DNA from 2 places in the Burkholderia sp. FERM BP-3421 genome. Region 1 is predicted to be linked to the other one. Evidence: riboswitches for the same ligand, from Rfam matches in the RefSeq annotation. Region 1 holds a riboswitch; the other holds the start of a gene.
What was found. Region 1 has a riboswitch for cobalamin ahead of Bsp3421_RS21570 (HoxN/HupN/NixA family nickel/cobalt transporter). Riboswitches for the same ligand answer to the same signal wherever they lie in the genome.
Positions count from the first base shown of each region.

Region 2: it holds a riboswitch for cobalamin, as region 1 does, so the genes downstream of both, Bsp3421_RS25610 (TonB-dependent receptor domain-containing protein) here and Bsp3421_RS21570 (HoxN/HupN/NixA family nickel/cobalt transporter) in region 1, are expected to answer to the same signal.

Region 1 is NZ_CP117782.1:1,236,392-1,252,111, reverse strand. It holds gene Bsp3421_RS21590 (cobyrinate a,c-diamide synthase) at 1-369, opposite strand, end outside; gene cobO (cob(I)yrinic acid a,c-diamide adenosyltransferase) at 374-976, opposite strand; gene Bsp3421_RS21580 (cobalamin biosynthesis protein) at 1,005-1,406, opposite strand; cobalamin riboswitch at 1,548-1,781, opposite strand; gene Bsp3421_RS21575 (GFA family protein) at 1,863-2,360, shown strand; cobalamin riboswitch at 2,380-2,637, shown strand; gene Bsp3421_RS21570 (HoxN/HupN/NixA family nickel/cobalt transporter) at 2,796-3,857, shown strand; gene cobW (cobalamin biosynthesis protein CobW) at 3,914-4,987, shown strand; gene cobN (cobaltochelatase subunit CobN) at 4,995-8,822, shown strand; gene Bsp3421_RS21555 (ATP-binding protein) at 8,819-9,904, shown strand; gene Bsp3421_RS21550 (vWA domain-containing protein) at 9,967-10,572, shown strand; gene Bsp3421_RS21545 (GNAT family N-acetyltransferase) at 10,730-11,290, opposite strand; gene Bsp3421_RS21540 (acyl-CoA dehydrogenase family protein) at 11,646-12,812, shown strand; gene Bsp3421_RS21535 (DUF1460 domain-containing protein) at 13,183-14,022, shown strand; gene Bsp3421_RS21530 (ATP-binding protein) at 14,456-15,720, shown strand, end outside.
Region 2 is NZ_CP117782.1:2,136,633-2,152,352, forward strand. It holds gene Bsp3421_RS25565 (SDR family NAD(P)-dependent oxidoreductase) at 1-146, opposite strand, end outside; gene Bsp3421_RS25570 (ANL family adenylate-forming protein) at 143-1,507, opposite strand; gene Bsp3421_RS25575 (hypothetical protein) at 1,515-1,796, opposite strand; partial or broken gene Bsp3421_RS25585 (histidine phosphatase family protein) at 3,387-3,773, opposite strand; gene Bsp3421_RS25590 (adenosylcobinamide-GDP ribazoletransferase) at 3,758-4,534, opposite strand; gene cobT (nicotinate-nucleotide--dimethylbenzimidazole phosphoribosyltransferase) at 4,524-5,576, opposite strand; gene Bsp3421_RS25600 (ABC transporter ATP-binding protein) at 5,683-6,504, opposite strand; gene Bsp3421_RS25605 (FecCD family ABC transporter permease) at 6,501-7,505, opposite strand; gene Bsp3421_RS25610 (TonB-dependent receptor domain-containing protein) at 7,527-9,407, opposite strand; cobalamin riboswitch at 9,482-9,722, opposite strand; gene Bsp3421_RS25615 (ATPase) at 9,910-10,260, shown strand; gene Bsp3421_RS25620 (cell division protein ZapA) at 10,257-10,571, shown strand; RNA gene ssrS (6S RNA) at 10,664-10,845, shown strand; gene Bsp3421_RS25630 (EVE domain-containing protein) at 10,918-11,379, shown strand; gene Bsp3421_RS25635 (SIMPL domain-containing protein) at 11,573-12,310, shown strand; gene lgt (prolipoprotein diacylglyceryl transferase) at 12,384-13,274, opposite strand; gene Bsp3421_RS25645 (LysR substrate-binding domain-containing protein) at 13,359-14,270, opposite strand; gene ilvD (dihydroxy-acid dehydratase) at 14,430-15,720, shown strand, end outside.

The DNA of each region.
Region 1 (15,720 bases):
CTGCGCCATCGATTTGCCGGAGATCACGGCGGCCACCGGCACGTCGCAGGCGCGCGCCAGGTCCGCGCTGCTCGGCGTGCCGTCGTAGAGCCCCATCACGCCTTCGATCAGGATCAGGTCCGCGTCGCGCGCGGCCCGCGCGAGCAGCGCGCGGCACGCGTGCGCGCCGACCATGCCGAGGTCGAGCGTGTAGACGGGCGCGCCGCTTGCGCGCGCGAGCAGCATCGGATCGAGGAAGTCCGGGCCGGCCTTGAATACCCGGACCCGGCGGCCGAGCCGCCGATGCAGGCGCGCGAGCCCCGCCGTGACCGAGGTCTTGCCCTGGCCGGACGCGGGGGCGCTGACGAGCAGCGCGGGACAGGCGGCCATCGCGTCAGAATTCCACGCCGCGCTGCGCCTTCACGTGCTGTTCGCGATACGGGTGCTTGACGAGCCGCATCTCGGTCACGAGGTCGGCGGCCTCGATCAGCGCATCGGGCGCGTGGCGGCCGGTGACGACGACGTGCAGCTCGCTCGCGCGGCCCGCGAGCGTCGCGAGCACCTCGTCGAGCGGCAGATACTCGTACTTGAGCACGGTGTTCAGCTCGTCGAGGATCACCATCTGGTATGCGCCGCTGGCGATCATCCGGCACGCCTCGTCCCAGCCCTTGCGCGCGGTCGCGACATCGGCGTCGCGGTCCTGGGTGTTCCAGGTATAGCCGTCGCCCATCGTCACGAAATCGCATTGCGCGTGCGCGCCGAGGAAGTCGCGCTCCGAGGTGTGCAGCGCGCCCTTGATGAACTGCACGACGCCGAGGCGCATGTCGTGGCCGAGCACCCGCACGGCCATGCCGAACGCGGCCGTGCTCTTGCCCTTGCCGTTGCCGGTGTGGACGATCAGCAGGCCCTTCTCGACGGTCGCGGCGGCCTGTTTTTTCTCGTGGCCGGCGCGGCGGCGTTCGGTCATGCGCTGATGCGATTCGGGATCGGTTTTCATCGGAACGGGTCCTGTGAGGAAGGAAAAGTCAGAACGGGCCGGCGAGCGCGACCGTCACGCCGGCGTGACGCAGCTTGCGCACGCGCAGCGCCGCGCCGTGCGCGGCGAGCCGCGCGCACGGTTCGCACACGCCGTCGACGCCGAGCCGCGCGCGCGCGGCGGCCGACGGCGCACTGAAATCGTGCGCGGACGCGGCGGCCAGCCGCGCGGCGAGCGCGGCGCGCGGGAAGCCGGCGAGCGGCCAGCCGCGGCGCGCGCAGCAGGCGAGCAGGCCGGGTTCGCGCGCCTTGTCCTCGACGGTGGCGACGACCGCGATCTGCGCGGCCGTCGCGCCGGGCGCGCAGGCGAGCGCGGCGTGGATCGCCGCGTCGATCGCGTCGGCCGTCACGCCGGCGCGGCAGCCGATGCCGACCGCGAGCCGCGTCGTCATGCGCGGCGCGGCCCGGACGAGAAAGCGGGGCGGCGCGAAAGCAGGTGAGTCATCAGTCGATCGAAGCGAAACGCCGGCGCGCGGCCGGCGGAATTCAGCGCCCGGGACCGTTCCCTCGCGGGCCGGGCGTTCGGCGAGCGGCGCTCGCCCCGTGCGCTGGCCGGTATCCGGGCTGGCCGCCGGGGCGCCGCCGCCTTCCCGCCCGAGGTCGGACAGTGGCATGGAGCGGCGCCTGCGCACGCCGACACGGGCGCGCGCGGGCGGTTGACCGTTGCGGGGACAGCACAGGCCGGGCGGCGCGAGCCGCCTCCTGTTTCCCGTTTAACTGCGCGCGAAGGACATCGCACGCGGGCACCAGACGCGCGCATACGATAGCATAGGCGCGCGTCCGATCCGGCCCCGGGAGCGCGGCGCGACGCAGCCAATGACGATGACAATGACGAACAGGGAGATTCGATGAGCTTCACCCGACAGATCGGTTGTGCCTGCGGCGCGGTGCGCCTGCGCTTCGAGGGCGAACCGGCCGCGGCCGCACTGTGCCATTGCGAGACCTGTCGCCTGTTCTACGGCGTGGTGGTCTGGGCCGCGACCGCGTGGGACGCCGCGTGCATGGCGGTCGATGCGGACGGCGACGCGCTCGGCCGCCACGCGCATCCGACCAAGCGCATGGCGCGCCATTTCTGCCGCCGCTGCGGCGATGTGCTCTACGGCACCAACCGGCTCGGGATGCGAGTGGTGCCGAACGCGTTGTTCATGCGCGCGCACGACGGCGCGCTGCCCGCCGCGCTGCGGCCCACCATGCATCTGTTCTATCGCGTACGCGTGCTCGACCTCGACGACGCGCTGCCCAAGTACCTCGACGGCTGGGACGGCCCGTTATGGGACGGCCCGTCATGCGATGCCCCATCCCGGGGCGGCCCGCCGCACACGCCGGATGCGCCCGCCGCGCCTTGACGCGCCGGGCCCCCCCACCTACACTCGCAGGCGTTTTGGTGCTCGCGCGCGGGATCTTCGCGCGCAGTTAAACGGGAAACAGGGCGCGTCGCCGCATCGCGGCCGCCGCCAACCTGTGCTGCCCCCGCAACGGTAAGCGAACGCATCGCGCGAGCGATGCACCGCCCGCTTCGACGCGCGCCGCCCGGCGCGCGGATCCGCCACTGGACGCGTGCGCCCGGGAAGGCGAAGCGGCGTGTTCGCCAGCCCGGATACCGGCCGAGACATCGGGTTCAGCGCCGCGGGGAGGCGGCGCATTGTCCACGGCCGCGTCATGCCGAGCGCCGTCAGGCGGCCTCGATCGTTCCCGCCGCCATCGCCCGCGCGATGCCCGGCGTGACACGACGGCGGCGTGCCGGCGCGCTCCAGGGTCGACCGTTCGCACAGGGAAGCACCATGCTCAAGGCTTTTTTCCGTCTCTTCAACGACAGCCCGGCCGAGTTGCGCGCCAAGATCGTCGGCATCTATGCGCTGCTGATCGCGTTCAACATCGGCGCGTGGCTGTGGGCGTTCGCCGCGTTCCACGGCCAGCCGGTGCTGCTCGGCACCGCCTTGCTCGCCTATACGTTCGGGCTGCGCCACGCGGTCGACGCCGATCACATCGCGGCGATCGACAACGTCACGCGCAAGCTGATGCAGGAGCGCAAGAGCCCGCTCGGCGCGGGGCTGTTCTTCTCGCTCGGCCACTCGACCGTGGTGATCCTGCTGTCGGTCGCGGTGGCGCTGACCGCCGCGTCGCTCGCGACGCGCTTCGACGGCATGAAGGAATGGGGCGGCGTGATCGGCACGAGCGTGTCGGCGTTCTTCCTGCTGCTGCTCGCGTTCGCGAACCTGCTGATCCTGGTGTCGGTGCATCGCACGTTCCGCGCGGTGCGGCGCGGCGAGCCGCTCGTCGAGGCCGACCTCGACCTGCTGCTGAACCGGCGCGGCGTGCTCGCGCGGCTGTTCCGGCCGGTGTTCCGCGTGGTGTCGCGCAGCTGGCACCTGTATCCGGTCGGCTTCCTGTTCGGGCTCGGCTTCGACACCGCGACCGAGATCGCGCTGTTCGGCATCTCCGCGACCCAGGCGCAGGGCGGCATGTCGTTCTGGTCGGTGATGGCGCTGCCCGTGCTGTTCACGGCCGGCATGACGCTCGTCGACACCACCGACGGCATCCTGATGATGGGCGCGTATCGCTGGGCGTTCGTGCGGCCGATCCGCAAGCTCTACTACAACATGACGATCACCTTCGTCTCGGTGCTGGTGGCCGTGCTGATCGGCGGCATCGAGGCGCTCGCGCTGATCGCCGACAAGCTCGCGCTCAAGGGCGGCTTCTGGGATTTCATCGGCATGCTGTCGGATCACTTCGGCATCCTCGGCTACGGCGTGATCGCGCTGTTCCTGCTGAGCTGGCTCGTGTCCGCGCTGATCTACCGCTTCAAGGGCTACGACCGGATCGACGTGACGCTCGCCTCCTGAGGCCGCGCGATCCATCCCGCTTCCTTCTCATTCGACTACCTTCGACGGACTCCATCATGCAGATGCGCAAAATTCCCGTGACCATCGTCACCGGCTTCCTCGGCAGCGGCAAGACCACGCTGCTGCGTCACATCCTGTCGAACGCGGGCGGCCGGCGCATCGCCGTGATCGTCAACGAGTTCGGCGAGCTGGGCATCGACGGCGAGATCCTCAAGGGCTGCGGAATCGGCTGCGAGGACGCGGCGGGCGAAACGGCCGGCACGCTGTACGAGCTGGCGAACGGCTGCCTGTGCTGCACGGTGCAGGAAGAGTTCTACCCGGTGATGGAGGCGCTCGTCGAGCGCCGCGACGAGATCGACCACGTGCTGATCGAAACCTCGGGCCTCGCGCTGCCGAAGCCGCTCGTGCAGGCCTTCAACTGGCCGTCGATCAAGAACAGCTTCACGGTCGATGCGGTGCTGACCGTGGTCGACGGTCCGGCCGCGGCGAGCGGCCAGTTCGCGGAGAATCCTGGCGCGGTCGACGCGCAGCGCCGCGCCGATCCGAACCTCGACCACGAATCGCCGCTGCACGAGCTGTTCGCCGACCAGCTGTCGGCGGCCGACCTCGTGATCCTGAACAAGACCGACTTGCTCGATCCCGCGCACCTGGGCGCGGTCGAGGCGCTGATCCGCGACGAGATCCCGCCGCAGGTCAAGATCGTGCACGCGCAGCGCGGCGAGCTGGATCTTGCGACGCTGCTCGGCATCGAGGCCGCGTCGGAGGAAACCATCCACCTGCGCCACGATCACCACGGCTCGGCCGACGACGCCGATCATCATCACGACGCGTTCGACTCGGTGACGGTCGAGGCGCGCGTCGGCTCGCGCGAGGCCGCGCTCAACGCGCTGCGCCAACTGGTCGAGCACCACGCGATCTACCGCGCGAAGGGCTTCGCGGCCTTGCCCGGCGCGCCGATGCGGCTCGTGATCCAGGGCGTGGGCCGGCGCTTCGACAGCTACTTCGACCGCCGCTGGGCGGACGGCGAGGCGGACCTGAGCCGCTTCGTGCTGATCGGCGAGGATCTCGACCAGGCCGAGCTGCAGCGGGCGCTGGACGCGGCGCTCGCGGCCGAGCCGCAACAGGCGTAACGCACCGATGCATCTGCTGCGCACCACGCCGGGCGGCTTCGTCGACGACACCGAGGGCGTGATCCGGATCGACCAGCGTCCGGCCGACATCGTGATCCTCAGCTCGGCCGACACGACGCTGTCGCTGCTCGCGGCCGCGGTGCCGCGGCTGGGCGAGGGCTTTCCGAGCGTGCGGCTCGCGAACGTGACGTTCCTGCGCCAGCCCGCGTCGGTCGATTTCTACCTCGACGACGTGCTGCGCCACGCGCGCGTCGTCGTGATCGACCACCTCGGCGGCGAGAGCTACTGGCCGTACGGGATCGAGCAGGCGGTCGCGCTCGCCGCGCGCGCGCGGCAGTCGCTCGCGATGTTCTCGGGCGACCTGCAGGAAGACCCGAACCTGATCGCGAAAAGCACCGTCGATCCGGCGCTGTGCCGGCAGTGGTGGCGCTACCTGCGCGAGGGCGGCCCGCAGAACGCCGAGGCGCTGCTGCGCAGCATCGCGCACCACGCGCTCGGCCACGGCGCGGAGCCGCCGCCGCCGCGCCCGCTGCCGGCCGCCGCGCTGTACCACCCGGACCATCCGCACCCGACCAGCGAGGATTGGCGCGCGCGCTGGCGGCCCGGCGCGCCGGTCGTCGCGATCCTGTTCTATCGCGCGCACTGGCAGGCCGCCAACACGGCGGTGTTCGACGCGCTGTGCGAGGCGCTCGAACGGGAAGGGCTCAATCCCTTGCCGATCGCGGTGACGTCGCTGAAGGATACGCTGAGCCGCGCGGTGCTCGACGCGCTGTGCGCCGAGCATCGGGTCGCGCTCGTGCTGAACACCACGGCGTTCGCGGCGGGCGCGCTCGACGATCCGGCGCCCCCCGCGCTCGCGGGCGACGCGCCGGTGCTGCAGGTGATCCTGTCGGGCGGCAATCGCGACGCCTGGCAGGCCGATCCGCAAGGGCTGCACGCACGCGACATCGCGATGCACGTGGCGCTGCCCGAGGTGGACGGGCGCATCATCACGCGCGCGATCAGCTTCAAGGGGCTCGCCTATCGTTGTCCGCACACCGAAGTCGACGTGGTGCGCTACCAGCCGGACTCGGAGCGCATCGCGTTCGTCGCCGAGCTGAGCCGCCGCTGGTGCGCGCTGCGCACGCGCGCGAACGCCGACAAGCGGGTCGCGCTGATCCTCGCCAACTATCCGATGAGCGAAGGGCGGATCGGCAACGGCGTCGGGCTCGACACGCCGGCCTCGGCGCTCGGCGTGCTCGCGATGCTGCGCGAGGCCGGCTATCGGGTCGCGGACCTGCCGGCCGACGGCGACGCGCTGATCGCGCGCCTCACGGCCGGCGTGACCAACGATCCGGCGCGGCGCGCGCTGCGCCCGGCGTTCCAGAGCTATGCGCTCGACGACTACCGCGCGCGCTTCGCGCGCCTGCCGCAGGCGGTGCGCGACGCGCTGAACGCCCGCTGGGGGCCGCCCGAGGCCGACCCGACGCTGCGCCGGGAGCGCTTCACGATCGCGGGCTGGCGCGCGGGACACGTGTTCGTCGGCATCCAGCCTGCGCGCACCCGCGACGGCGACGACTACGCGAGCTATCACGACGCGGACCTCGTGCCGCCGCACGCGTATCTCGCGTTCTACTTCTGGCTGCGCGACGCGTTCGGCGTCGACGCGGTGATCCACCTCGGCAAGCACGGCAATCTCGAATGGCTGCCGGGCAAGAGCGTCGCGCTCAGCGACGCCTGCTGGCCGGACCTCGCGCTGGGGCCGCTGCCGCACCTGTATCCGTTCATCGTCAACGATCCGGGCGAGGGCAGCCAGGCCAAGCGGCGCGCGCAGGCGGTGATCATCGACCACCTGATGCCGCCCCTCACGCGCGCGGAGAACTACGGGCCGCTGCAGGACCTGGAGCGGCAGGTCGACGAATACTACGAGGCGCTGATGGTCGACGCGCGCCGCGCGAAGCTGCTGCGCAAGACGATCCTCGCGACCATCGTCGAACACCGCCTGCACGAGGAACTGAGCATCGAGGCGCCGCGCGACCCGGGCGGCGAGGATGCGCTGCTCACGCGCGTCGATGCGTGGCTGTGCGAGCTGAAGGAAGCGCAGATCCGCGACGGGCTGCATACCTTCGGCGCGTCGCCGCGCGGGCGGCAGCGGCGCGACACGCTGCTCGCGCTCGCGCGCTTTCCGAGCGGCGACGGCGCGGGCGCGAACGCGGGGCTGATCGGCGCGCTCGCGCGCGATCTCGCGCTCGGCGACTTCGATCCGCTCGCGGCCGACTGGGCCGCGGCGTGGACCGGCCCGCGGCCGGCCGAACTGCTGGCGTTCGGCGACGCGCCGTGGCGGCATGCGGGCGATACGCGGGAGCGGCTCGAATGGCTGGCCGCGCGCCAGGTCGCGCGGCTGTGCGGCGACGACGAGGCCGAGTGCGACGCATCCGCCGAGCCCGCGCCGGGCAGCGCCGCGTTCGCGGCGCGCTGGCCGCGTGCGCAGGCCGTGTTCGACCGGCTCGCGGGCACGCTGCTGCCGCGCCTCGATGCTTGCGGCCCGGAAGAGCTGACGCAACTGCGGCGCGGGCTCGACGGCCGCTTCGTGCCGCCGGGGCCGAGCGGCTCGCCGTCGCGCGGCCGGCCCGACGTGCTGCCCACGGGCCGCAACTTCTATTCGGTCGACACCCGCGCGGTGCCGACCCGGGCGGCCTGGACGATCGGCCTCAAGTCCGCGCAGCAGCTGGTCGAGCGGCACCTGCAGGAGCACGGCGACTATCCGCGCGCGGTCGGGCTCTCGGTATGGGGCACGGCCACCATGCGCACGGGCGGCGACGACGTCGCGCAGGCGCTCGCGCTGCTCGGCGTGCGGCCGAAGTGGGCGCACGGCAGCCATCGCGTGACCGATTTCGAGATCCTGCCGATCGAGATCTTCAACCGGCCGCGCATCGACGTGACCCTGCGCGTGTCCGGCTTCTTCCGCGATGCGTTCGCGAACCTGATGCACCTGTTCGACGCGGCGGTGCAGGCGGTGGCGGCGCTCGACGAGCCGGAGGACCTGAATCCGGTGCGCGCGCGGATCGCGCGCGAGGCGGCCGCGCTGGCCGCGCGCGGCATCGCGCCGGACGAGGCGCGCCGGCGCGCGGGCTGGCGCGTGTTCGGCGCGCGCCCGGGCGGCTACGGCGCGGGGCTGCAGCAGCTGATCGACGAACGGCGCTGGCAGACCGACGCGGATCTCGCCGACGCGTACCAGGCCTGGGGCGGCTACGCCTATGCGCAGAACAGCGCGGGCGAGGCCGCGCACGATGCGTTCGGCGCGCGGCTCGCGAGCATCGACGCGGTGGTGCAGAACCAGGACAACCGCGAGCACGACCTGCTCGACTCGAACGACTACTACCAGTTCCAGGGTGGCATGGCGGCCGCGGTGCGGCACCGCTCGGGACGGCAGCCGGGGCTGTATCACGGCGACCACAGCAATCCGGCCGCGCCGCGGGTCGGCACCTTGCGCGAGGAGATCGCGCGGGTGATCCGCTCGCGCGTGGTCAATCCGAAATGGATCGACGGCGTGAAGCGGCACGGCTACAAGGGCGCGGCCGAGATCGCGGCGACCGTCGACTACCTGTACGGCTATGACGCGACCGCGCGCGTGATCGCCGATCACCAGTACGCGCTCGTCACCGACGCCTACCTGAACGATCCCGCCACCCGCGCGTTCCTGCGCGAACACAATCCGCAGGCCCTGCACGGCATCTGCGAGCGGCTGCTCGAAGCGATGCAGCGCGGCCTCTGGCAGCAGCCGGGCGCCTACCGCGAGACCGTGGAGGCGCACCTGCTCGCGACCGAACAGCATCTGGAAGGAATCCGACGATGACGCACCCCGTTCACGCCGAGGCCGCGCGCCCGGTGTTTCCGTTCACGGCGCTGGTCGGCCAGGCGGCGCTGCAGCAGGCGCTGCTGCTCGTCGCCGTCGACCCGGGGCTCGGCGGCGTGCTGATCAGCGGGCCGCGCGGCACCGCGAAGTCGACCGCCGCGCGCGCGCTCGCCGAACTGCTGCCCGAGGGCCGCTTCGTCACCTTGCCGCTGTCGGCGAGCGAGGAGCAGGTGACGGGCACGCTCGATCTCGCGAGCGCGCTCGCCGACCATGCGGTGCGGTTCGCGCCGGGGCTGATCGCGCGCGCGCACCAGGGCGTGCTGTATGTCGACGAGATCAACCTGCTGCCCGACGCGCTCGTCGACACGCTGCTCGACGTCGCCGCGAGCGGCGTCAACACGGTCGAGCGCGATGGCGTCTCGCATCGCCACGCGGCGCGCTTCGCGCTGGTCGGCACGATGAATCCCGAGGAAGGGGAGTTGCGTCCGCAACTGCTTGACCGCTTCGGCCTGATGGTGGAACTCGACAATTGCTTTGAGCGCGGACAGCGGCAGGCGATCGTCAAGGCGCGGCTCGCGTTCGACGCGGACCCGGAAGGGTTTTGCGCGGGGCGGCGCGATGCGCAGGCGGCGCTGGCCGAGCGGCTGCGCGCGGCGCGCGAGGCGTTGCCCGCGCTTGAATTCGGCGATGCGGTGCATGCGCGCGTCAGCGCGCTGTGCATCGAGGCGGCGATCGACGGCCTGCGCGGCGACCTCGTGATGCTGCGCGCGGCGCGCGCGCTCGCGGCGCTCGAAGGCGCGGCGGCGATCGACGTCGCGCATGTCGAGCGGGTCGCGGCCGAGGTGTTGCGGCATCGGCGCGGCGTGCCGCCCGCGCCGCCGCGCGAGCCGCCCGCGCCGTCCGCGCCGCCGCGCGAGCCGGCCGCGATGCCGAACGACGCGCACGGGCAGGACGAGCCGGACCGAGAGCCGCCCGAGGCCGGACCGGCGGGCGGCGAGGGCGATTGGGGTTATCTGCCGCCCGAACCGGTTGCGACCGCAACGGTGAAGGGCGTGGTGCCGCTGCCGCTAAAAAAACGCTGAGCCATCGAACGGATGCCGCCGCTGCGTCGAGCAGCGGTCTTCGATGGCGCGCAGGCAAGGGCGTGACGCCGGATTCGCACGGGCGGCCCGGCGCGCGCATCGCATGGCCGGCCACCCTGGCCGCGCGGCGCGGCGAGCGCCTGCGCGCCGCGCATCTGCGCTATCGGCCCTACGCGGCGCGCGGCGGCGTGCTGCATTGTTTCCTGCTCGACTGTTCCGCGTCGATGCTCGAAGGCGAACGGCTGGCGCGCGCGAAAGGGCTGATCGTCGCGCTGTTCGAGCGCGCCGCGCGCCGGCGCGAGACGGTGGCGCTCGTCTGCTTCGGCGGCGAGTCGGCCGAGCAGCGCTTCGGGCCGGCCGTGCCGCGCTGGTGGAATGCGCGCTGGCTCGCGCCGGTCGGCGGCGGCGGCGGCACGCCGCTCGCGCGCGGCGTGGCGGCGGCCCAGCGCGTGCTCGCGCAGGCCGCGCGCCGGCAGCCCGCGCAGCAGCGCTGGCTGTGGGTGCTGTCGGACGGGCGCAGCCAGGAAACCCCGGCCCGCCCGACCCAGGTCGACCAGATCGTGTGGGTCGACTTCGACGACGCGTCGCTCAGGCTCGGACGCGGCGAACGCCTCGCGCAGGCGTGGGGCGCGCTGTGCTGCGCGCCGGAGGATCTGGTGCGGGGCTGAGCGTTTGCGCGGCGGTGAGGGGCGTCGCGCGGGGGCGAGCCGGTCGGATTCAGGCTTGCGCCGATGCCTCATGTGTCGCGCGGGCGCGGCGCAACTGCGCCATCGGCACGGAATCGACCACCGGGTCTGCCCAGGGGAGTGAACCCGTCGGCCGGATTCAGGCTTGCGCCGCTTCCTCGTGCGTCGCGCGATCGCGGCGCAACTGCGCCATCAGCACGGAATCGACCACCTGGTCTTCCCAGATCAGCGCCTCGCGCCGCACGCCCTCGACGCGGAAGCCCGCTTTCTCATAGACGCGCCGCGCGCGCGGATTGAACGAAAAGACCTCCAGCTCGACCCGGTTCACGCCGAGCGCCTCGAACGCGAACTCGACGAGCAGGCGCGTCGCTTCATAGCCGTATCCCTGATTGCGCGCCGCAGGATCCCAGATGCCGATCCGGAACGACGTGCTGCGATTGGCCGCCTGGAAATCGTTGAGCACGACTTCGCCGATCAGCCGGCCGTCGACGACGATGCCGTAGTCCCAGCGGTCGGGGCTGGCTTCGAGCCGCGCGCAATGCGCGGTCACGTCTTCCAGGCTGTGCGAGGCATGCGTGCCGGTCAGGCGACGCAGTTCGGGATCGTCGAGCGACGCGAACATCGCGGGCGCGTCGTCGCGGGTCAGCGGCCGCAGCGTGACGCGCGGGCCGTTCAGGATGGGTTTTGTCTCGGTAGGCATCGGTGCGTGTTCTTGGTTTTTTTAGGTTCCGGGATGCGGACTGCGCGCGGCGCGGAAGACGCCGTTCCGTTCGCATGCGGTGCAGCGCCGACATTGTGCGCGAACGTATTCGAGGACTCAAGGCGATTCGCGGGGCGGCGCGAACTGCGTGTGGCATCGGGCCCGGACGCCGGCTCCGCGTACTTGACTTCATAAGTCCTGAATATAAATATAAATTCATGCATGGGAATTTTAATGTCGATTCCAATGGCGCCCTGACCGCCGCCCGCACTCATCGAACGCGAGCCGGAGGTGTTCGGGGCGCTGCCCGCGCCCCTCGGGTTGCGCGGTGACGACGGTTTCCAGGGAGGCACGGATGGACTTCACGCTGAATGACGACCAGCGCGCGATCGAGGCCGCGATCGCGCGGATATGTGCGCGCTTCGACGATGACTACTGGCTGGAACGCGATCGCGAGGGCGGGTTTCCGCACGCGTTTCATGCGGCGCTCGCGGAGGCCGGCTGGCTCGGCATCGCGATGGCGCCCGAATACGGCGGCGCGGGGCTCGGCATGACCGAGGCGGCGCTGATGATGCGCACGATCAGCGCGTCGGGCGCGGGCTTGTCCGGCGCGTCGGCGGTGCACATGAACATCTTCGGGTTGAATCCGGTGCAGGTGTTCGGCACCGAGGAACAGAAGCGGCGCTTCCTGCCGCCGCTGATCGCGGGCAAGGAGAAGGCGTGCTTCGCCGTCACCGAGCCCGACGCCGGGCTCGACACCACGCATCTGAAAACCCGGGCGGTGAGGGCGGGCGACCATTACCTGATCACGGGCCGCAAGATCTGGATCTCGACCGCCCAGGTCGCGGACCGGATGCTGATCATCGCGCGCACGACGCCGCTCGAACAGGTCGCGAAGCCGACCGAGGGCCTGAGCCTGTTCTATACGACGCTCGATCGCGCGCGCGTGGAAGTTCGCGAGATCGAGAAGATGGGCCGTCGCGCGGTGGACTCGAACCTGCTGTTCATCGACGAACTGCGCGTGCCGGCGGCGGACCGGATCGGCGTCGAGGGCGAGGGCTTCCGATATCTGCTGCACGGACTCAATCCGGAGCGGATCCTGATCGCGGCGGAGGCGGTCGGGCTCGGACAGGTCGCGCTGCGGCACGCGACGCGCTACGCAGGCGAACGCGTGGTGTTCGGCCGGCCGATCGGACAGAACCAGGCGATCCAGCATCCGCTCGCGCTCGCGTGGATGCAGCTGGAGGCGGCGTGGCTGATGGTGATGAAGGCGGCGGCTTGCTACGACGCGCAGGCGTCGTGCGGCGCGGAGGCCAATGCGGCGAAGTACCTCGCGGCGGAGGCGGCGTTCCAGGCGTGCCAGACCGCGCTCGCGACCCTGGGCGGGATGGGCTACGCGAAGGCGTATCACGTCGAACGTTATTTGCGCGAGTGCATGATCCCGAGGATTGCGCCCGTCAGTCCGCAGATGATCCTGTGTTTCATCGCGGAAAAAGTACTGGGCTTGCCGAAATCCTATTGAATGCCCGTTGTCGGGCGCGCCGCGCGTCCTGATCCGGGCAAGAGGGCATAAACATAAGACCTCGGGATAATTCGACACTACAATGACGCCAGCTTGGGCATCCATCCGGAAAATGATTTGGTGGACTTAGCAAGCGAGGAAGTTTGATCGCGCTTGCGCCGCCGCGACAGGTCCGGCAGCGGCTTCACGTCAGTCAGCCGTGCGCGCGTACGGCTGATATCGCACCGGCCCGAAGGGCCGATCCTCCTATGGAAAAGGTTGGACCGGTCGATCTTTTCGGCGCCCGAGCATTCGTGCTCCCGTTGGAAGCGGACGATTCCGCATGGGTGGGGCGGGAGCACGCCGTGTCAACTGAACAGGATGATGTGCTGTGCTGAGCAAGACGATTCTTTCGAGCGCCCTGATGTTGACGCTCGCGGCCTGCGGCGGCAACGAACCGGCCTCGCCGATCAGCCCGGCCGGCCACGTGGATCACGCGCGAGTCGCACCGGCCGGTCTCGACGCGATCACCTCGACCAAGCTTCAGACCTTGCTGACATTACGGGCGCTGAACCGGCACGCCAGCGTCGCCGACGTCATCGATATCGTGTCACGCGAGTTTCTCGATACGCCTTATCAAGGTGGCATGCTGGTCGGGTCGCCCGATGCGCCGGAGCGGCTGGTCATCGATTTCAGGGGGCTGGACTGCTTCACGTATCTCGACTACGTCGAGGCGATCCGGAGAACGAGCGCGACGCAGAGCTTCACCGACAGCCTGATCTCGACCCGCTACGTGGACGGCCAGGTCGGCTTTGCCACGCGGCGTCATTTCTTCACGGACTGGTCGGACCGGATCCCGGTGCTCGCCGATGACATCACGGCGACGCTGAGCGCGCACGCGGTCTCGGTGGACAAGCAACTGAACCTCAAGGCCGACGGCGGTACTTATCTACCGGGCTTGCCGGTCAGGGCCCGGACGGTCGTCTACATCCCGGGCGAATACGTCGACGCGCATGTCGTCGGGCAGCTGCGGAGCGGTGATTTCATCGGCATCTACGCAAAGACCGAAGGGCTCGATGTGACGCACGTTGGCTTCTTTATCCAGACGAGCGCAGAGCCGGTATTCCGGAATGCGTCATCGAGGCAAGCGAACATGAGCGTCGTGGATACGCCCTTCCTCGACTATGTGAGGGATACGCCGGGCATTGTCGTGCTGCGGACGAAGGCTTGAGCGACGCCTTGTTTCCTGGGATGGGGGCCGGCCTGCACGCGGTGCGCGCTGTCGTCGCCCGCTTGCATCGGCTGCGAAGGGGCGCCCATCCGGACACGCCCCCGGCATCGACGTTCCGCACCCCTTCGCCCGGCCCCGCTCGTGGATGACACGGGCAGGCCGGTGCAACTCATGCCGTCACGACTTCACCCACAGGCTGCTCGCACCCGGGGTGTCGCCCTGCGTCCACCATTGCGCGCGCAACGCCGCTGACTTTGAATAAACACGGATTTAGCCGATGCTTGAATCGGGAAAATCGACTGCGCGTTATTTTTGTAAGTCCCGTTTGCGGCGGATTTAATTACTAGAATTATTTCTTGAAACCTGATTCGCAGGATATTTCGCCGCCGCGATTCGTGATTGCTACGGGGCAGGCATTGCAGATCGGCGGCCGGTGATCGTCCTGAAGACGATGCGCGACGGGTCGGCATCGGGCGATGCGCTATCGAAGGAGACCGCCATGCCAAAGCCGACCCTGCCCGGGGCGAGCCCTTCCATGGAGGCGCGTGACGCGGCGCTGCGTGACAGAGAGGGCCACGGGTCGTCGCACGACCTCGAAGCGCATATGGAAGAATTGCGGACGCTCGACGCGATCCGCGAGCGCTGCGCCAACATGACGAAACAGGGGCACGCGGCGCTGCGTGAATTTCTCGCCAAAAGCCAGGCAAGCATGATTCTGTATGACAAATACAAGTATGCGCGGCTGGGCCTGCAGCTTGCGCGCGACCCCGAGCAGATCGGCACATACCGAACCGAAATCGAGCGCTGGCAATCCGAGTTCTCGCTCGCCGTGATCGACAAGGACTATGCCCCCGTGCTGGCGGCTGCGGAAGCGATGCGGATGTTCGTTGCCACCGGCCGCCTGGCCATTTCCCGTCCGACGATGCTGGCCTGGTACCGGATCGTGCGCGAGATCTTCACGGCGGCGAAGCCGGACTGGTGCATTGGCGGCGTGCGCGCCGGCGAGCGGGGCTGGGTCACCGCCTATTCGACCTGCCAGTGCGTGCGCGCACTGTGCGATCTGGCCGACACGCTCGAGCGTACGGGCGCGTTGCTCGCCTATATGCACGGTCTTTCGCTTTACCTGAACACGCTGCGATACCCGGGCATCCCGGAGGAATGGCTGACGCTCGACAGGGAACGGCTGAGCCTCGAATTGAGAAACGAGTTGGCGTCAGCTTCGCGTAAGGTCGTGTTCGATGTGGATGGCCTGATCAAGTCCGAGTCGAGCATCGACGACATCGTCAAGGCGTTCGAAGGCATGGCGAAAGAAAGCTTGACGTTGCTCGTGCAGAATCTCGAGGAGGTGAAGCTCGAACTGGAGCTGAAAAGCAAGCCGGATTGGCCGGCGCTCACCGGCCACGAGTTTGCGATCGGTGCGATCAAGGTCGGGATCCGCATGGCTGACGACGCACTGCATCTGCCCGCCGACGGTCACTGGATGAAAGAGGCGGGGCAACACTTCAGGAGCGCGGCACGTGGTGTGAGAGACAGCATGGATGCGTGCCGGAATTTCCTGTCGTCGGTCATCGACGCGCAGCTCGCCGCGAGCAACCACGCCGATACCCGCACCTGGGAACCGATCGAACTCGCCTATGCGGCGCCGGCCTATGCGCGCCTTCTGGGCAAGGATCGGGAACTCGATACGGGTGCGCTCGC
Region 2 (15,720 bases), 900 kb from region 1:
CGCTCGATCAGGTCGTCGATCCCGGCGGTGCGCGAGCGGCTGAACGTCGCCACCCGCCTGCCCGCGTCGAGGAACGTACGCACCAGCGCGAGCCCCAGCCCCCGGCTGCCGCCGCTGACGATGACTACGTCGTTTGCGTCGCTCATCTGGCTTGCTCCGTCGGTCGTGACACCCTGGCTTTCTTGAACCGGTCGTTGTGATGCGCGCTTTCGTCGACATCGATATGGACCGGCACCTTGAACCGTTCGAGGCGGCTCGCGCAGAACGTCCGCAAGCGCGCGGCGAGCGCCGCCGGCGTCTCCGGTTCGATCGGCGACACGCGCGCGATGACGACGTGCCCGGTCACCGGATTGGGCCGGCCCGACACGGTGACGTCGCGCACGTTGCCGGCCGCGAGCAGCGTGTTCTCCACCTCGCTCGGATAGACCTTCTCGCCGCCGACGTTGATGATTTCCGAACGGCGGCCGAGCACCCGCACGTAGTCGCCGTCCGTCTCGACGACGTCCTGCGTGTTGAACCAGCCCGCGTCGTCGAACGGCGACGGCGCGTTCAGATAGCCGAGCATCGCGGTTTCCGAGCGCACGTGCAGCACGCCGTCGACGACGCGGTGCTCGAACCCGTCGGCGCCGAGCTTCATCCACAGCGAGCCCGATTCCTTCGATTGCGTCGGCAGGATGCCGAGTTCGGACAACCCGTAGGTCTGCTTCAGCCGGACCTCGGGCAGCGCGGCGTGCAGCGCGGCAAGCGTCGTCTCGGGCATCGGCTCGGTGCCGTAGGTGACGAGCTTCAGCGACGACAGGTCGTAGCGCGCGCCCGCATCGGCGATCAGCATCATGTTGAGGAACGTCGGGCTGGTCGGCAGCAGTTCGACGCGATGGCGCGCGATCGCGTCGCACACGGCGTCCGGCGTCCGGCTGGCGGGCGTCACGATCGTGCCGCCCTGGCTCAGCACGTTGAGCAGCGTGTTGATGCCGCCGATGTGATCGAGCATCAGGAAGACGAGCGTCACGTAGGCGCGGCCCTTCGTCCGTTCGAGCTTCCCCAGCATGCGATCGAGATCGAGCAGCGAGGCCTTGCTGCGGCCGGTCGAGCCGGAGCTGAAGAGGATCAGGCCGGCCGAGCCGGCCGCGCGCAGCTGTTCGAGCAGCGGATGCGACGCCGCCGGCGTCGTGCGGCGCTCGACCCGCGTGGCGCCGGCCGAGTCGAACGTGACGACGAAGCCGACTTCCGCGATGTCGAGAAACTCGCCGCGCTTCGCGCCGGCCGACGCGATCGGCACGACGATCGCGCCCGCGAATGCCAGGGCGAGCAGCAGCGCACAGACGTTCGGCGCGTAGTCGCCGCAGACCGCGACCGTGTCGCCGCGTCCGATGCACCATACGTCGAGTTCGCCGCGCCAGAAATCGATCCGGTCGGCGAATGCGTCGTAGGCGATGGTCTCGTCCGCCGAGACGAGACAGGGACGCGCGCCGAACGAACGGATGCGCTCGTGGAGGAAGGTTGTCATCGCGCCCTCACCGGGATGCGTGGGAAACGGCCGTCGCGTCGTTGGCGGACCCATCCGCGGACAGTTGCACCGCCACCACGATCGCCTCCCTCAGTTGTTGGCTGAACAGCTTGCCGGCGACGTTTTCGTCGATCGCGGTGCGCAGCAGGGACTGCGCCGACTCGAGCGCAAGCAGGCTCACGCGCAAGGGCGTATCGGCGAGCAGGCGAAACGCCTCGTACGAATCGCTCAGGCCCTGCACCCATTGCTGATAGAGAAACGATTGGCTCGGTATGACTTCGGTGGACATCGCGACGGCCTCCTCATCGAAAACGGGCGCGCCGACCGCGTCGCCGACGCGCGCGCCTCATCGTGAATGGATACGGGCTTGGCGCCCGTCAGGATGTTGCCCGGCCCGCCCGCTCGGGGCGGCCGTGTGCTTCGCGCAGCGCAGACCGCTCGCGTGCGTGCTCGCCGCCGCGGTCATGTGGAACAACATCGGTGTCGCCAATCACGAGGCCCGTGGGACTGTGCCCGGCCTCGCCGCGCTCGGAGATGAACGCGCGACGGTGAACCGGTCCATTTGCCTCATCGAATGCTCCCTCGCGCCGACGATCGATCCCGTCGGATTACGGCAATTCGACACGTGCGTCTTTCCAACCATTTCCCGATTGCGGAGGCAACGATCGACCCTCCGTTCCGAAAACGGAAATAGCGGAGACATGGGGATACACAGCGAAGATATGGCCCTCTACCCTCCGCGAAAACCGCGTTCGCTGGAGCACTGCACCATATTCTTATGTCGTTGATCATAGGAGGAAATCCGCAAGATGCAAGATCGCGATCGTGGGATTTGCTGCTTAGCGAAATGCGTGCGCGCGTGCGATGGCCGGGCGGGCAGATAGCTTGATGCAGGACAAGAAACGCGTATTTTTTCCGCCATCGGGAAGGTGGCTGCGATTGTTCGAAATCGAGGCCGCCGATGATGCGGACGCTGCGGGAGCCGGGAAAGAAAGCGCGTGGGATCGAACGTCCGGTGCAGATGATGATCCGATCGGGTTGTCGAGGAACCCTCTCGCCGGGGCCTGCGAGCGTGCGCGGCTCCCTGGCTCCAGCGGCGCAACCCGCCGCGGTACGAAGGAGATGTAGGGCTCAGGGGGAGAACATCGCGCGGCTGACGCCCGGGGTGCCGCGCCCAGCACGATCTCGACATGGAAGGACGCGCCGGTGGCGTGGCGGCGGTTCGCTGCCGTGAATCAGCTGGGTCCGCGCAGGCCCATCAGCGCAACGACGGAGAGAACCATCAGGATACGAAACGAATCAGCCGGCGGATCCGATCCTCGCGCCCGAGCCGTCAGGCTTCATCCCACGCCATCAGCCGCCAGCCCGAACGCGTCGCCGGATCCGCGCGCAACCACACCACGCCGCCATACGCGACCGGCCGTTGCAACAGACCGTCGAGCGGCAGGTCGAGCGCCCGAGCCGCGAGCGCGCGCACCACGCCTGCATGCGTGACGTAGCCGCGCATTTCGTTGGTCGTGTTGGTCGTGTTGGTCGTGTTGGTCGTGTTGGTCGTGTTGGTCGTGTTGGTCGTGTTGGTCGTGTTGGTCGCGTTCGTCGCGTTCGTCGCGTTCGTCGCGTTCGTCGCGTTCGTCGCGTTCGTCGCGTTCGTCGCGTTCGTCGCGTTCGTCGCGTTCGTCGCGTTCGTCGCGTTCGTCGCGTTCGTCGCGTTCGTCGCGTTCGTCGCATTCGTCGCATTCGTCGCATTCGTCGCATTCGTCGCATTCGTCGCATTCGTCGCATTCGTCGCATTCGTCGCATTCGTCGCATTCGTCGCATTCGTCGCATTCGTCGCATTCGACGCATTCGACGCATTCGACGCATTCGACGCCGGCAGCATGGGCGCGATCCGCGCGACGAACTGCGCGACGCTCTCGCCGCCATGCTCGCGCGCGCCCCACAAGTCCGCGCTCCAGCGTTCGATCGCCTCACGGCCGATCTCATCCCAACGCAGCATCTCCCACGCGCCGAAGTCGATCTCGCGCAGCCGCGGCTCGCTCCGCAACGATGCTCGCCAGCCGCGCGCGAGCGCCGCCGCGAACCCGGCGCAGCGCGACAGCGGGCTCGTGACGAGCGCATCGGGAACCGGAATGCCGCGCGCGTCGAACGCACGCATCAACGCACGGGCCGCCTCGTCCGGGTCGACCGCGAGCGGTACGTCGCTGCGCCCGTAGCACACGCCCGGGTCCACCGCGACGGCCGGATGACGGATCAGGACGAGATCCATCCGAGCGCCACCAGATAGATCGCCAGTTCGAACAGCTGCTGCGCGAAGCCGAGGCAATCGCCGGTATAACCGCCGATCCGCGCGACGAAGTAACGCGCGAGCAGCACGCGCAATCCGGCGAGCACGCCAAGCGCGACCAGCCCCATGCGCCAGTCCGGCCACAGCAGCCACGGCAGCCCGCCCAGCGCGGCGAAGCCGAACGCCCGCGCGGACATCCGCTGCGCGACCGGCTTCGCCTTGCCCTCGCCGCGCACGTAGTCGAGCGTGACCAGGAGGCTCACCGCGCCCACGCGGCTCGCCGCATGCGCGGCGAGCATCGTCCACGCGACATGCGTGGGCGGCAGCGCGACCAGCGCCTGCCACTTCAGCGCAAGCGCGATCACGAGCGCCGCCGCGCCGAAGGTGCCGATCCGCGAGTCGTGCATGATGCGCAGCACGTCCTCGCGCCGATACCCGCCGCCGAAGCCGTCGCAGCTGTCCGCGAGGCCGTCCTCATGGAACGCGCCCGTCAACAGCAGCGTGGCCGCGATCGACAGCAGCACCGCCACGCCGGCCGGCCACAGTCGCGCGGCCAGCAGGTACACGCCGGCCGCGACCGCGCCGACGCCCACGCCGACCAGCGGGAAATAGCGCGCCGCGCGATTCAGGTCGTCCGCTTCGTAGCCGACCCAGCGCGGCACCGGCACGCGCGTGAAGTACCCAAGCGCGACGAACGCATAGCGCAGCTCCGCGCGCAGGCCCACGGCGCGCTCAGGCGTCACGGTTCGCGACGCCGGCCGCATCGAAGCTCGCCATCTCGACGAGGAACGCGGCGGCGGCCCGCACGAGCGGCAGCGCGAGCGCGGCGCCCGTGCCCTCGCCGAGCCGCAGGTCGAGCGCGAGCAGCGGCTCCGCGCCGAAATGAGCGAGCATGCGGCGATGCCCGCGCTCGTCCGACGCGTGCGAGAACACGCAATACTCGCGCAGCGCCGGCGCGAGCGCATCGGCGACCAGCAGCGCCGAGGTCGCGATGAAGCCGTCGACGAGCACTGTCATGCGCGCGGCCGCCGCCGCGAGAAATGCGCCCGTCATCATGGCGATCTCGAAACCGCCGAAGGCGGCCAGCACGTCGAGCGGCGCGCGCGCATCCGGGTGGCGCGCGAGCGCGCCCGACAGCACCGCGCGCTTGTGCGCGAGCCCCGCGTCGTCGAGGCCGGTGCCGCGCCCGACGCACGCGTCGAGCGGCAGGTCGAGCAGGCGGCTCATCACGCACGCGGCCGCCGACGTGTTCGCGATGCCCATCTCGCCGAAGCCGATCACGTTGGTGCCGAGCGCCGCGTGGTGGCGCACCCGCGCCGCGCCCGCCGCGAGCGCCGCCTCGCACTCGGCGCGCGACATCGCCGGTTCGTGCGCGAAGTTGCGCGTGCCGGCGGCGATCGGCAGGTCGAGCAACGACGCGTGCGCGGGCAGCGGCGTCGCGACGCCCGCGTTGACGATTTCGAGCGCGCAGCCTGCGACGCCCGAGAACGCATTGATCGCCGCGCCGCCCGCCAGGAAGTTCGCGACCATCTGCGCGGTCACGGCCTGCGGATACGGGCTCACGCCCTCCGCCGCGATGCCGTGATCGGCCGCGAACACGATCATCACCGGCCGCTCGACGCGCGGTGCATCGCACTGCTGGATCCGCGCCAGTTGCAGTGCGAGCGCTTCGAGCCGACCGAGGCTGCCGGGCGGCTTCGTCTTGTGATCGAGCAGGTGCTGCAGCGGTGCACGCGCCGCTGCGTCGAGCGGATCGATCCGGGGCACGGAAAAAGTCGAGGTCATGGGTTCGCCTGAGTCGAAATCGGAAACGGAAACGGAAACGGGATCGGAAACAACGCCGGGGGCGCCGGGCGGCCCCCGGACGCGAACACGTACGGGCGGCCCGACATCATCGCGCCGTCTGCGCCGGCCACACCGGCACCAGCGCTTCGCGGCCGTCGCGCTCGATCAACACGAGCGGATAGCCGAACGCCCGGCTCGCGCGCTCGGCGCTCAGCACCTCGCGCGCGGGGCCGGCCTGCGCGCCGCCGCGCCCGTCGAGCAGCAGCGCGTGGGTCGCGAAACGGCGCGCGAGGTTCAGGTCGTGGCACGAGAAGATCACGGTGCGCGCGCCGCCGCGCAGCCAGTCGGCCAGCGCGGCGAGACAATCGATCTGGTGATGGAGGTCGAGATGCGCGAGCGGTTCGTCGAGCAACAGCAGCGGCGCGTCCTGGCACAGCGCGCCGGCCAGCGCGACGCGCTGGCGCTCGCCGCCCGACAGCGACAGCACGTCGCGCGCGGCGAACGCCGCGAGCCCGAGCGCGTCGAGCGCGGCCTGCGCGGCCGCGCGATCCTCGGGACGCTCCCAGCCCCAGCCGGACAGATGCGGCAAGCGGTTGAGCAGCACGGTGTCGAACACGCTCGCGCTGAACGCGTCGTGCACGCTCTGCGCCATCAGCGCGCGCCGCCGCGCGAGCGGCGCGGGCGACCATGCGGCGAGCGGCACGCCGTCGAGTTCGACCTGCCCGCGCGCGGGCGGCGCGAGTCCGGCGAGCGTCGAGATCAGCGTTGTCTTGCCCGCGCCGTTCGGGCCGGCGATGCACCACAGCTCGCCCGGGCCGAAGCCTTGCGTGAAATCGTCGAGCAGCAGGCGGCCACCCGCTTGCAGTGCGAGCCGCCGCGCATCGCAGCGCGCCGCGACGGCATCCGGAAGCAGGCGCGGCGCGCTCATCGCGCCCGCCTCAGCAGCATCCACAGGAACACCGGCACGCCGATCAACGCCGTCATCACGCCGACCGGCAATTGCGCGGGCGCGATCGCCGTGCGCGCGAGCAGGTCGGCCGCCATCACGCCGCCACCGCCCGCGAGCGCGGCGGCGGGCAGCAGCATGCGCTGGTCGTTGCCGAATGCGAGCCGCAGCGCGTGCGGCACCACGAGGCCGACGAAGCCGATCGTGCCGGCCGTGGTCACCGCGGCCGCGGCGGCCAGCGAGGCGATCAGGTAGATGCGCAGCCGCAGCCGCGCGACCGGCACGCCGAGCGCCGCCGCCACGGCGTCGCCGCGCAGCAGCGCGTTGAGCTGCGGCGCGACCGGCAGCGCGGCGAGCAAGGCCGCCGCGAGCGCCGCGAGCGCGAACCAGGGCGCGGCCGCGCCGCTCAGGTCGCCCGACAGCCAGAACAGGATGCCGCGCAGCCGGTTGTCCGGCGCGATCGACAGCAGCAGCGTGATCAGCGCGCCCCACCCCGCCGCGATCACCACGCCCGTGAGCAGCAGACGCGGCGATGCGTCGCGAACGTCGCCGCGCCACAGCGCGCGACGCCCGAGACCGAGCAGCACGGCGATCGACGCGAGCGCGCCGAGGAACGACGCGGCGTCGACCATCCACCACGCGCCGCCCGCGATCATCGCGACGAGCGCGAAGCCCGCCGCGCCGCCCGATACGCCGAGCACGTAAGGTTCGGCGAGCGGATTGCGCAGCAGCACCTGCAACAGCGCGCCCGCGAGCGCGAGCAGCGCGCCGCAGCTGAAGCCCGCGAGCGCCCGCGGCAGGCGCAGCGTGCGCACGACCTCGACCGCGAGCGGCGTCGCGTCACCGCCCCCATGCGGCGCGAGCGCGGCCAGCGCCTGTCCGGGCGAGACGGGCAGGCTGCCGCACGTCAGCGACGCGACGAACACGGCGGCCGCGACGCCCGCGGCCCCGGCCCAGATCAGGGCCGCGCGGCGCGCGTTCATCCGCGCGCCCCGCCGCGTGCGTCACGGCTGCTGCCAGCCGATCGTGACGTAGGCGCCGCGGCGCGGCGTGTTGTACGCATAGGCAAGTTCGTAATCCTTGTCGAGCAGGTTGTCGATGCGCGCGCTCACGTACCACGCCTTCGTGATGTTGTAGCGCGCGGACAGGTTGACGACCCCGTAGCCGCCGAGCGGATTGCCGGTGTCGTTGCGCGCGCCGCTGACGAGCCATTCGCCGCCGACGCGCCAGCCGCCGAACGCGCGGTTCAGCGCGAACGATGCGAAGCGGCGCGCGCGCCGGTTCAGGTCCTGGCCGGCCGTCTCGTCGACCGGGTTCTGCACGGTCGCCGCGACCCGCACCTCGGTCTTGCCGACATGGCCCTGCCACGAGCCCTCGACACCCTGCACCTTGGCCCGGCCGATGTTCACGGCCTGATAGTAATAGCTGTTCGCGACCGGCTGGTAGTCGATCAGGTCCGTGTAGCGCGTCTGGAACACCGTCACGCGCGCCACGCCGAGCGCGTCCGACGCGTACTGCACGGCGGCCTCGACCGAGTGGCTGCGCTCGGGGCGGATCGCCGGATTGCCTGCGTTCGGGTAGTACAGATCGTTGAAGCTCGGTGCGCGGAATGCATCGGAATAGCTGGCCGTGACCTTCCAGTGCTCGGTCACGTCGAGCCCATAGCCGAGATAGTAGCTGTTGGCGCCGCCGAAATCGGAGTACTGGTCGCGCCGCACGTTGGCCTGGAACTGGCTGTTCCCGAAGCGGCCCGTGTAGCCGAGCCAGCCCGAATTCACATGACGCTGCGGCGCGGCGAACACGTCGGAGTCGAACGCCTGGTCGAGCCGCTCATAGCCCGCCTGGATGCGCTGATCCTTCAGCGGCGCGAAATCGTTTTGCCAGGTGTACTGGCGGTTGTCGGTGTTGAAGTGATCGGTATAGGCGCCGTTCAGCCAGGACTGGCTTCGATCGTTGCCGCTCGCGACGCGCAGATGCGTGGTCCACCAGTCGGTCAGCTTGCCGTCCGCGAACGCGGCGATCTGCTGCACCTTGGTATACAGGCTGTTGAGATCGGTCGGCTGCCCGTAGGCATTGTCGAAGCTGGTGTCGCCGTTGCTCTGGAAGTAGCTGACACCCGCGCTCCAGCGCGCGTTGAAGCGATGCTTGAGCGACGCGGCCACGCTTTCGTCGAGATAGCCGTTCGCATTCGGATTCGCCTGCGGCTGCCGGACCGGATCGATGGCCGAGAAGCCGTCGGTCTTGTCGCGCGACAGCGACACGCTGAAGGTCGTGTCGCCCGCCGCGTCGAGCCGGCCCGACACGCCCGCGGTCTGGCTCTGCGTGTGATAGCTGCCATAGCCGACCGAGAAGTTGAAGCGCGGCGGATGATCGCCGCCGTCCTTCGTGAACACCTGCACGACGCCGCCGATCGCGCCCGAGCCGTACAGCGACGACACGTTGCCGTTGACGATCTCGACCCGCTCGATCTGGTCGAGCGGCAGCTGCGCGATCTGCGCCTGGCCGAGGCTCGCCGAATCGACCCGCACGCCGTCGATCAACACCAGCGACTGAGTCGACTGCGCGCCGCGCAGGAACAGGCTCGCGGTCGCGCCGGGCCCGCCGTTGCGCACGATCTGCGCGCCGGGCGCGAGCGCGAGCAGGCCGGGCAGATCGGTCGCATTGCTGTTCTCGATGTCCGCGCGGGTAAACAGAGTGGTTTGCGGCAGCGCGTCCGCGAGCGCTTGCGGGGCACGCTGCGCGGTCACGACGATCGGCTCGAGCTGGGTCGGCGCGGCGGCGGACGAAGGCGGCGGGGAAGAAGCAGGCGGCGTGCTCTGCGCGACGGCGGCGCACGGCAGCCCGGAACACGCGACGAGCGCGGCGCGGGCGATCTGGGTTCGCATCGATGAATCCTGTTGAACGGTGCGGCCCCCGCCTCCCCGCAGGTTCCGCCTCACGAGGACGGCGCGCATCGCGCGTCCGCCCTCCCGCCCTGGCCGGTATCCGGGCTGGCGGCGTCACCGCCCCGCCTTCCCGCGCGCATCGCGCAGTGGCCGCGCGGCAAACGCCGCGCTTGTGGGGACAGCTGGCATCGCACGCGATGCGCCGCTTACCGTTGCGGGGGCAGCGCAGGTTGGCCGGTCCTGGCGGACCGTGCGCCCTGCTTCCCGTTTAACCGCGTGCGCGTGCACGCGAGCACCAAAGCGGCGCCAGTGTAGGAGCGCGGGTGCCGGCCGTCAAGAAAGCCTCCCGCGCGCCGCGCGCGCCCCCCAGCTCGCGGGATTTGACCCAGATTTGTCGCAAAATTCGCATCAACACGCATGAACGTTACGTCTCGATACGATCCGGATCTCGGGTTGGACGATAATCCGCGCTAAAATGCTGGGTCTTTAGAGGACGCAGCAGATGCTCAACGAACTCGAAACTCTATCTCAAAATATTGGCCGTTTGATCGCGCTGAACAAGCGTCATCACACGGAGCGGCTCGCGCTCGAAGAGCAGCTCGCGCAATTGCGCACGGAAGCGGAAGCGACCCGCACGGAACTCTCGCAACTGCGCGAGGAACGCGACGCCCTTGCGGCGGAGCGCGACGCGCTGTCGGCGAAGATCGACGATGCCCAGGTGAAGCTCAATGCGATTCTCGAGAAGCTGCCGCGCGCGAAGAACGCGCCGGACGCGGAAAACCAGCTCGACCTGCTCGACCCGCGCGATGATGCGCGCGAGGGCGGCCCGGCCAGCCACGGAGAACATGCATGAGCACCAAGCAGATCGAAGTATCGATCCTCGGTCAGGCGTATCGGCTCGCCTGCTCCGCCGACACCGAAGCCGCGTTGCTCGAGGCGGTCGCGCGCGTCGATGCGGAGATGTCGAAGATCCGCTCGAACAGCTCCGTGCGCGGCACGGATCGCATCGCCGTGATGGCCGCGCTGTCGCTCGCGTCGGAGCTTTTGAGGCTGCAACAGAGCGTGCGGCACGGAGAAGCATTTCCCGCGGAGGAAATCCGGCGTACAATGCATCAAATGAATGAACAGCTTGGTGCAGTGCTCGCACAGCACGAAGCGCAGTAAGCGGGTCGCACGGGTTCTCGTGGTGCTTGATGTCCAGCGTGATGAGCATCGCGCAAGCCACTGAATCCAAACACGATCCGCACGATTAGTCAGCTTCCCTGCCTGGTTCGCCAAGGTCATATATTCCTTGAACCAATGCCATGTGCACGGTTGCGGAAATTTGTAGCACGGGCGCGCGCGTCACTCTGTCTGATGTACCCGATGTGCTGCTAACTGCGACCAATTCTGAACCCCAGGTTCAGGATGCCGGCCTAGCGGCCAAGGCGGGGGCCTTTTCAACGGCATCGGGCGATTCCCGATGCCGTTTCCTTTTGCGGCAGCCTTTTTCCTGCGTCGATCACGATCCATGCACCACTGGCTGATGAAGTCCGAACCGGACGAAGCGAGCATCGACGATCTCGCGAACGCGCCGCAGCGCACGCTGCCGTGGACCGGCGTGCGCAACTATCAGGCGCGCAACTTCATGCGCGACACGATGCACATCGGCGACGGCGTGCTGTTCTATCACTCGAGCTGCCCCGAGCCCGGCATCGCCGGCCTCGCCGAGGTCTGTTCGACGCCCTATCCCGATCCCACGCAGTTCGATCCGAAGAGCCCCTATCACGATCCGAAATCCACGCGCGAAACACCGCGCTGGATGCTGGTCGACGTGAAGTTCGTGCGCAAGTCGCCGCTCGTGCCGCTCGCCGCGTTGCGCGAGCACGACGCCCTTGCCGACATGCGCGTGCTCGCGAAAGGCAACCGCCTCTCGATCACGCCCGTCACGCCCGCCGAATGGCGCTTCATCACGCAGAAGCTGATGAAGTGAGGTCGCGCCGCGGCCCGCTTCAAGGAAAGTCAAATCGGCCGGCCCGGCCGGCCGCGCAGCGGAACTCGGCGCGCCTTTCATTGGCCTAACGGTCGCTCAGCCGGCAAGCCGCCGGTTACGATCCTCATCAGGCGCGGCCTCGTACCGCGTTTTTGCGCGTATCGCGTGCGCGCTTCCGTTCAAGGAGTCCAACATGACGAAAAAAACCGCCCTCGTGCTCGCTCTCGCCGTCGCCACCGTGGTGCCCGTCGCGCTGTCGCTCGCCCCGTCCGTCGCACGCGCGCAGAGCGTCGGCCAACAACCGCCGCCGGCCGGCGTGCTGTCGCTGTCGGCACAGGCCAGCGCCGACGTGCCGCAGGACGTCGTCACGATCACGCTGTTCTACGAGCAGCAGGCGCGCGACCCCGGCAGCCTCACGGCGGACCTGAACCGCCGCGCCGACGCGGCGCTCGCGCAGGCGCGCGGCGTCGCCGGCGTGACCGCGCGCACGGGCGCGTTCTCGGTCTATCCGAGCACCGACCGCGACGGCAAGATCTCCGCATGGCGCGGCCGCACCGAGGTCGTGCTCGAATCGCACGACTTCGCGGCCGCCTCGAAGCTCGCCGGCCAGCTCGCCACGACCCTGCAGATCGCCGGCGTCGACTTCTCGCTGTCGCCCGAGGCACAGCGCGCCGCCGAGCAGAAGCTCACGACGGAAGCGATCAAGTCGTTCCGCACGCGCGCCGAGGAAGCCTCGAAGGCGTTCGGCTACAGCAGCTATTCGATCCGCGACGTCAACGTCGGCGGCGGTCACAACGTGCAGCCGTATCCGCGCATGATGGCGATGGCCGCGGCCGCGCCGATGTCCAAGGACGCCGGCGCGCCGATCTCGGTCGAGGGCGGCAAGGCGACCGTGACCGTCAACGTGAACGGCTCGGTCCAGATGAAGTGACGCGCGACGCGCGACGATAAAAAAACGCCGGCTCCCGCCGGCGTTCTTCATGGTGCGCGGCTCACGCCGCCCGTCATGCGCGCGCGGCGCGCGCGCCACGACGATAGGCCCACACGAGCATCGCGATGCCCGCGAGGATCATCGGCAACGACAGCCACTGCCCCATCGACAAGCCGAACGTGAGCAGTCCGAGGAAGTCGTCGGGCTCGCGCGCGAACTCCACGGTGAAACGCGCGAGGCCGTAGCCGATCAGGAACACCGCCGACACCGCGCCGAGCGGCCGCGGCTTGCGCGCGAAGAAGAACAGCACGAAGAACAGCGCGACGCCCTCGAGCGCGATCTCGTAGAGCTGCGACGGATGGCGCGGCAGCATCTGATACTGCATGAACACCTCGTTGAGGTTCCACTTCGCGGCAAGCGCCGGATGCGCGCCGAGCCACGCGGCATCGTCGCGCGCGGCGCCGGGGAACAACATCGCCCAGGGCGCGTCCGGGCTCGTCACGCGGCCCCACAGCTCGCCGTTGATGAAATTGCCGAGACGCCCCGCGGCGAGCCCCGTCGGCACCATCGGCGCGACGAAGTCGGTCACCTCCATCCAGCTGCGCTTGCGCTGCCACGCGAACAGCGACATCGCGAACACCACGCCCAGGAAGCCACCGTGGAACGACATGCCGCCCTCCCACACCTTGAAGATGTCGAGCGGGTGCGAGAAATAGAAGCTCGCCTTGTAGAACAGCACGTAGCCGAGACGGCCGCCGAGCACGGTGCCGAGCACGCCGTAGAACATCATGTCGTCGATGTCCTTCGCGGTCCAGCCTTGCGCCGCGACGTGCGGCAGGCGCAGCCGCAGCCGGCCGACCACGATCGCCGCGATGAACGCGACCAGATACATGAGGCCGTACCAGCGGACGGCGAGCGGCCCGAGGTGGATCGCGACGGGATCGAAATGCGGGTGAATGATCATGGATAAACGGTGTAGGGTTCGGATTCATCGCGCCGCGCACGAGGTGCGCGACGCGTGTTTGACGGCGGGCGCGCGCCGAGGTTCTCAGCCGTCGATGCCGGGCGCCGCGCGCCGCACGATCTCGATGAAGGCCGCGAGCACCGGACTCACGTCGCCCGTGCGCCAGGCCAGCCCGGTCTCGACGACCGGCGCGTCGGCGGCGAGCGGCCGGTAGATCACGCCCGTGCGCCGCAGGTTGCGCAGCGACTGCGGCACCAGCGCGACGCCCATGCCGGCCGACACGAGGCTCACGATCGTCTGCATCTGGATCGCCTCCTGGCCGATGCGCGGCGTGACGCCCGCCGCGCCGTAGCAGCCCGTAATGATGTCATAAAAGCCGGGCGCCAGACGACGCGGAAAGATCACGAGCGGCAAGTCCGCGACCTCGGCGAGGCGCACCGGCGTCTCCTCGCCCGCCTTCGACGCGTCGGCCGGCATCGCCACCACGAGCGGTTCGCGCGCCACGGGCAGATAGGACAGCACGGCCGCATGCCGCGGCGGCACGGGCGGAATGATCAACCCGGCGTCGATCCGCCCGGCCGCGAGTTCGTCGATCTGCACGTCGCTCGTCGCCTCGGTCAGTTGCAGCCGCACGTGCGGATTGCGCGCGCCGAACTCGCGCAGCAGGTTCGGCAGCAGGCCGTAGTCCGCGGTCGACACGAACGCGAGCGACAGCGAGCCGGCCTCGCCGCGCGCGAGACTCTGCGCGAGCGGCGGCAGCGCGTCCGCCGCAGCCAACAGCCGCTCGACCTCGGGCAGGAGCGCCGCGCCCACCGCCGTCAGCTCGACCGAGCGCTTGGTGCGCGCGAACAGCGCGACGCCCAGCGCCTCCTCCAGCGCGCGGATCGCCTGCGACAACGGCGGCTGCGTCATCGACAGCCGGGCGGCCGCGCGGCCGAAATGTCGCTCGTCGGCGACGGTCACGAAATAGCGCCACTGGCGCAGGTCGGGGCTCACCTCGGTCACGCTCCCTGATATGTTGATCGACCTAATCGGCTATGAATAATATATTGGACATTCCCAAAGAGAAACTGCATCCTTGGCCCACTTGAGCCGTTCCGCCCGTGCCGCGGCCGGCCGCCCCGCAATCAAGACAACAAACGGATGGAGTTCCCCATGTCGTACAACCGCCGCTCGAAGAACATCACGCAAGGCGTCGCGCGCGCGCCGAACCGCTCGATGTATTACGCGCTCGGCTACCAGAAGGACGATTTCGACAAGCCGATGATCGGCATCGCGAACGGCCACTCGACCATCACGCCGTGCAACGCGGGCCTGCAGCGCCTGTCCGACGCCGCCGTGAAGGCGGTCAAGGACGCCGGCGCGAATCCGCAGATCTTCGGTACGCCGACGATCTCCGACGGCATGTCGATGGGCACCGAGGGGATGAAGTACTCGCTCGTGTCGCGCGAGGTGATCGCCGACTGCATCGAGACCTGCGTGCAAGGTCAATGGATGGACGGCGTCGTGGTCGTGGGCGGCTGCGACAAGAACATGCCGGGCGGGATGATCGCGCTCGCGCGCCTGAACGTGCCGGGCATCTACGTGTACGGCGGCACGATCCGCCCCGGCCACTGGAAGGGCAAGGACCTGACGATCGTGTCCTCGTTCGAGGCGGTCGGCGAGTTCACCGCGGGCCGGATGTCGCAGGAAGATTTCGAAGGGGTCGAGAAGAACGCGTGCCCGACGACCGGCTCGTGCGGCGGGATGTACACCGCGAACACGATGAGCTCGTCGTTCGAGGCGCTCGGCATGTCGCTGCCGTATTCGTCGACGATGGCGAACCCGGACGACGAGAAGGTCGACTCGGCCGCCGAATCGGCGCGCGTGCTCGTCGAGGCGGTGAAGCGCGACCTGAAGCCGCGCGACATCATCACGAAGAAGTCGATCGAGAACGCGGTGTCGGTGATCATGGCCACGGGCGGCTCGACCAACGCCGTGCTGCACTTCCTCGCGATCGCGCACGCGGCCGAGATCGACTGGTCGATCGAGGACTTCGAGCGGATCCGCAAGCGCGTGCCGGTGATCTGCGACCTGAAGCCGTCGGGCCAGTTCGTCGCGACCGACCTGCATGCGGCGGGCGGCATCCCGCAAGTGATGAAGATCCTGCTCGACGCGGGCCTGCTGCACGGCGACTGCATGACCATCACCGGCGAGACCATGGCCGAAGCGCTCAAGGACGTGCCGAGCGTGCCGCGCGCCGACCAGAAGGTGATCTACCCGATCGACCGGGCGCTGTACAAGGAAGGCCACCTCGCGATCCTGAAGGGCAATCTCGCGGAAGACGGCGCGGTCGCGAAGATCACCGGCCTGAAGAACCCGGTCATCACCGGCCCGGCGCGCGTGTTCGACGACGAGCAAGGCGCGCTGCAGGCGATCCTCGACGACAAGATCAATGCGGGCGACG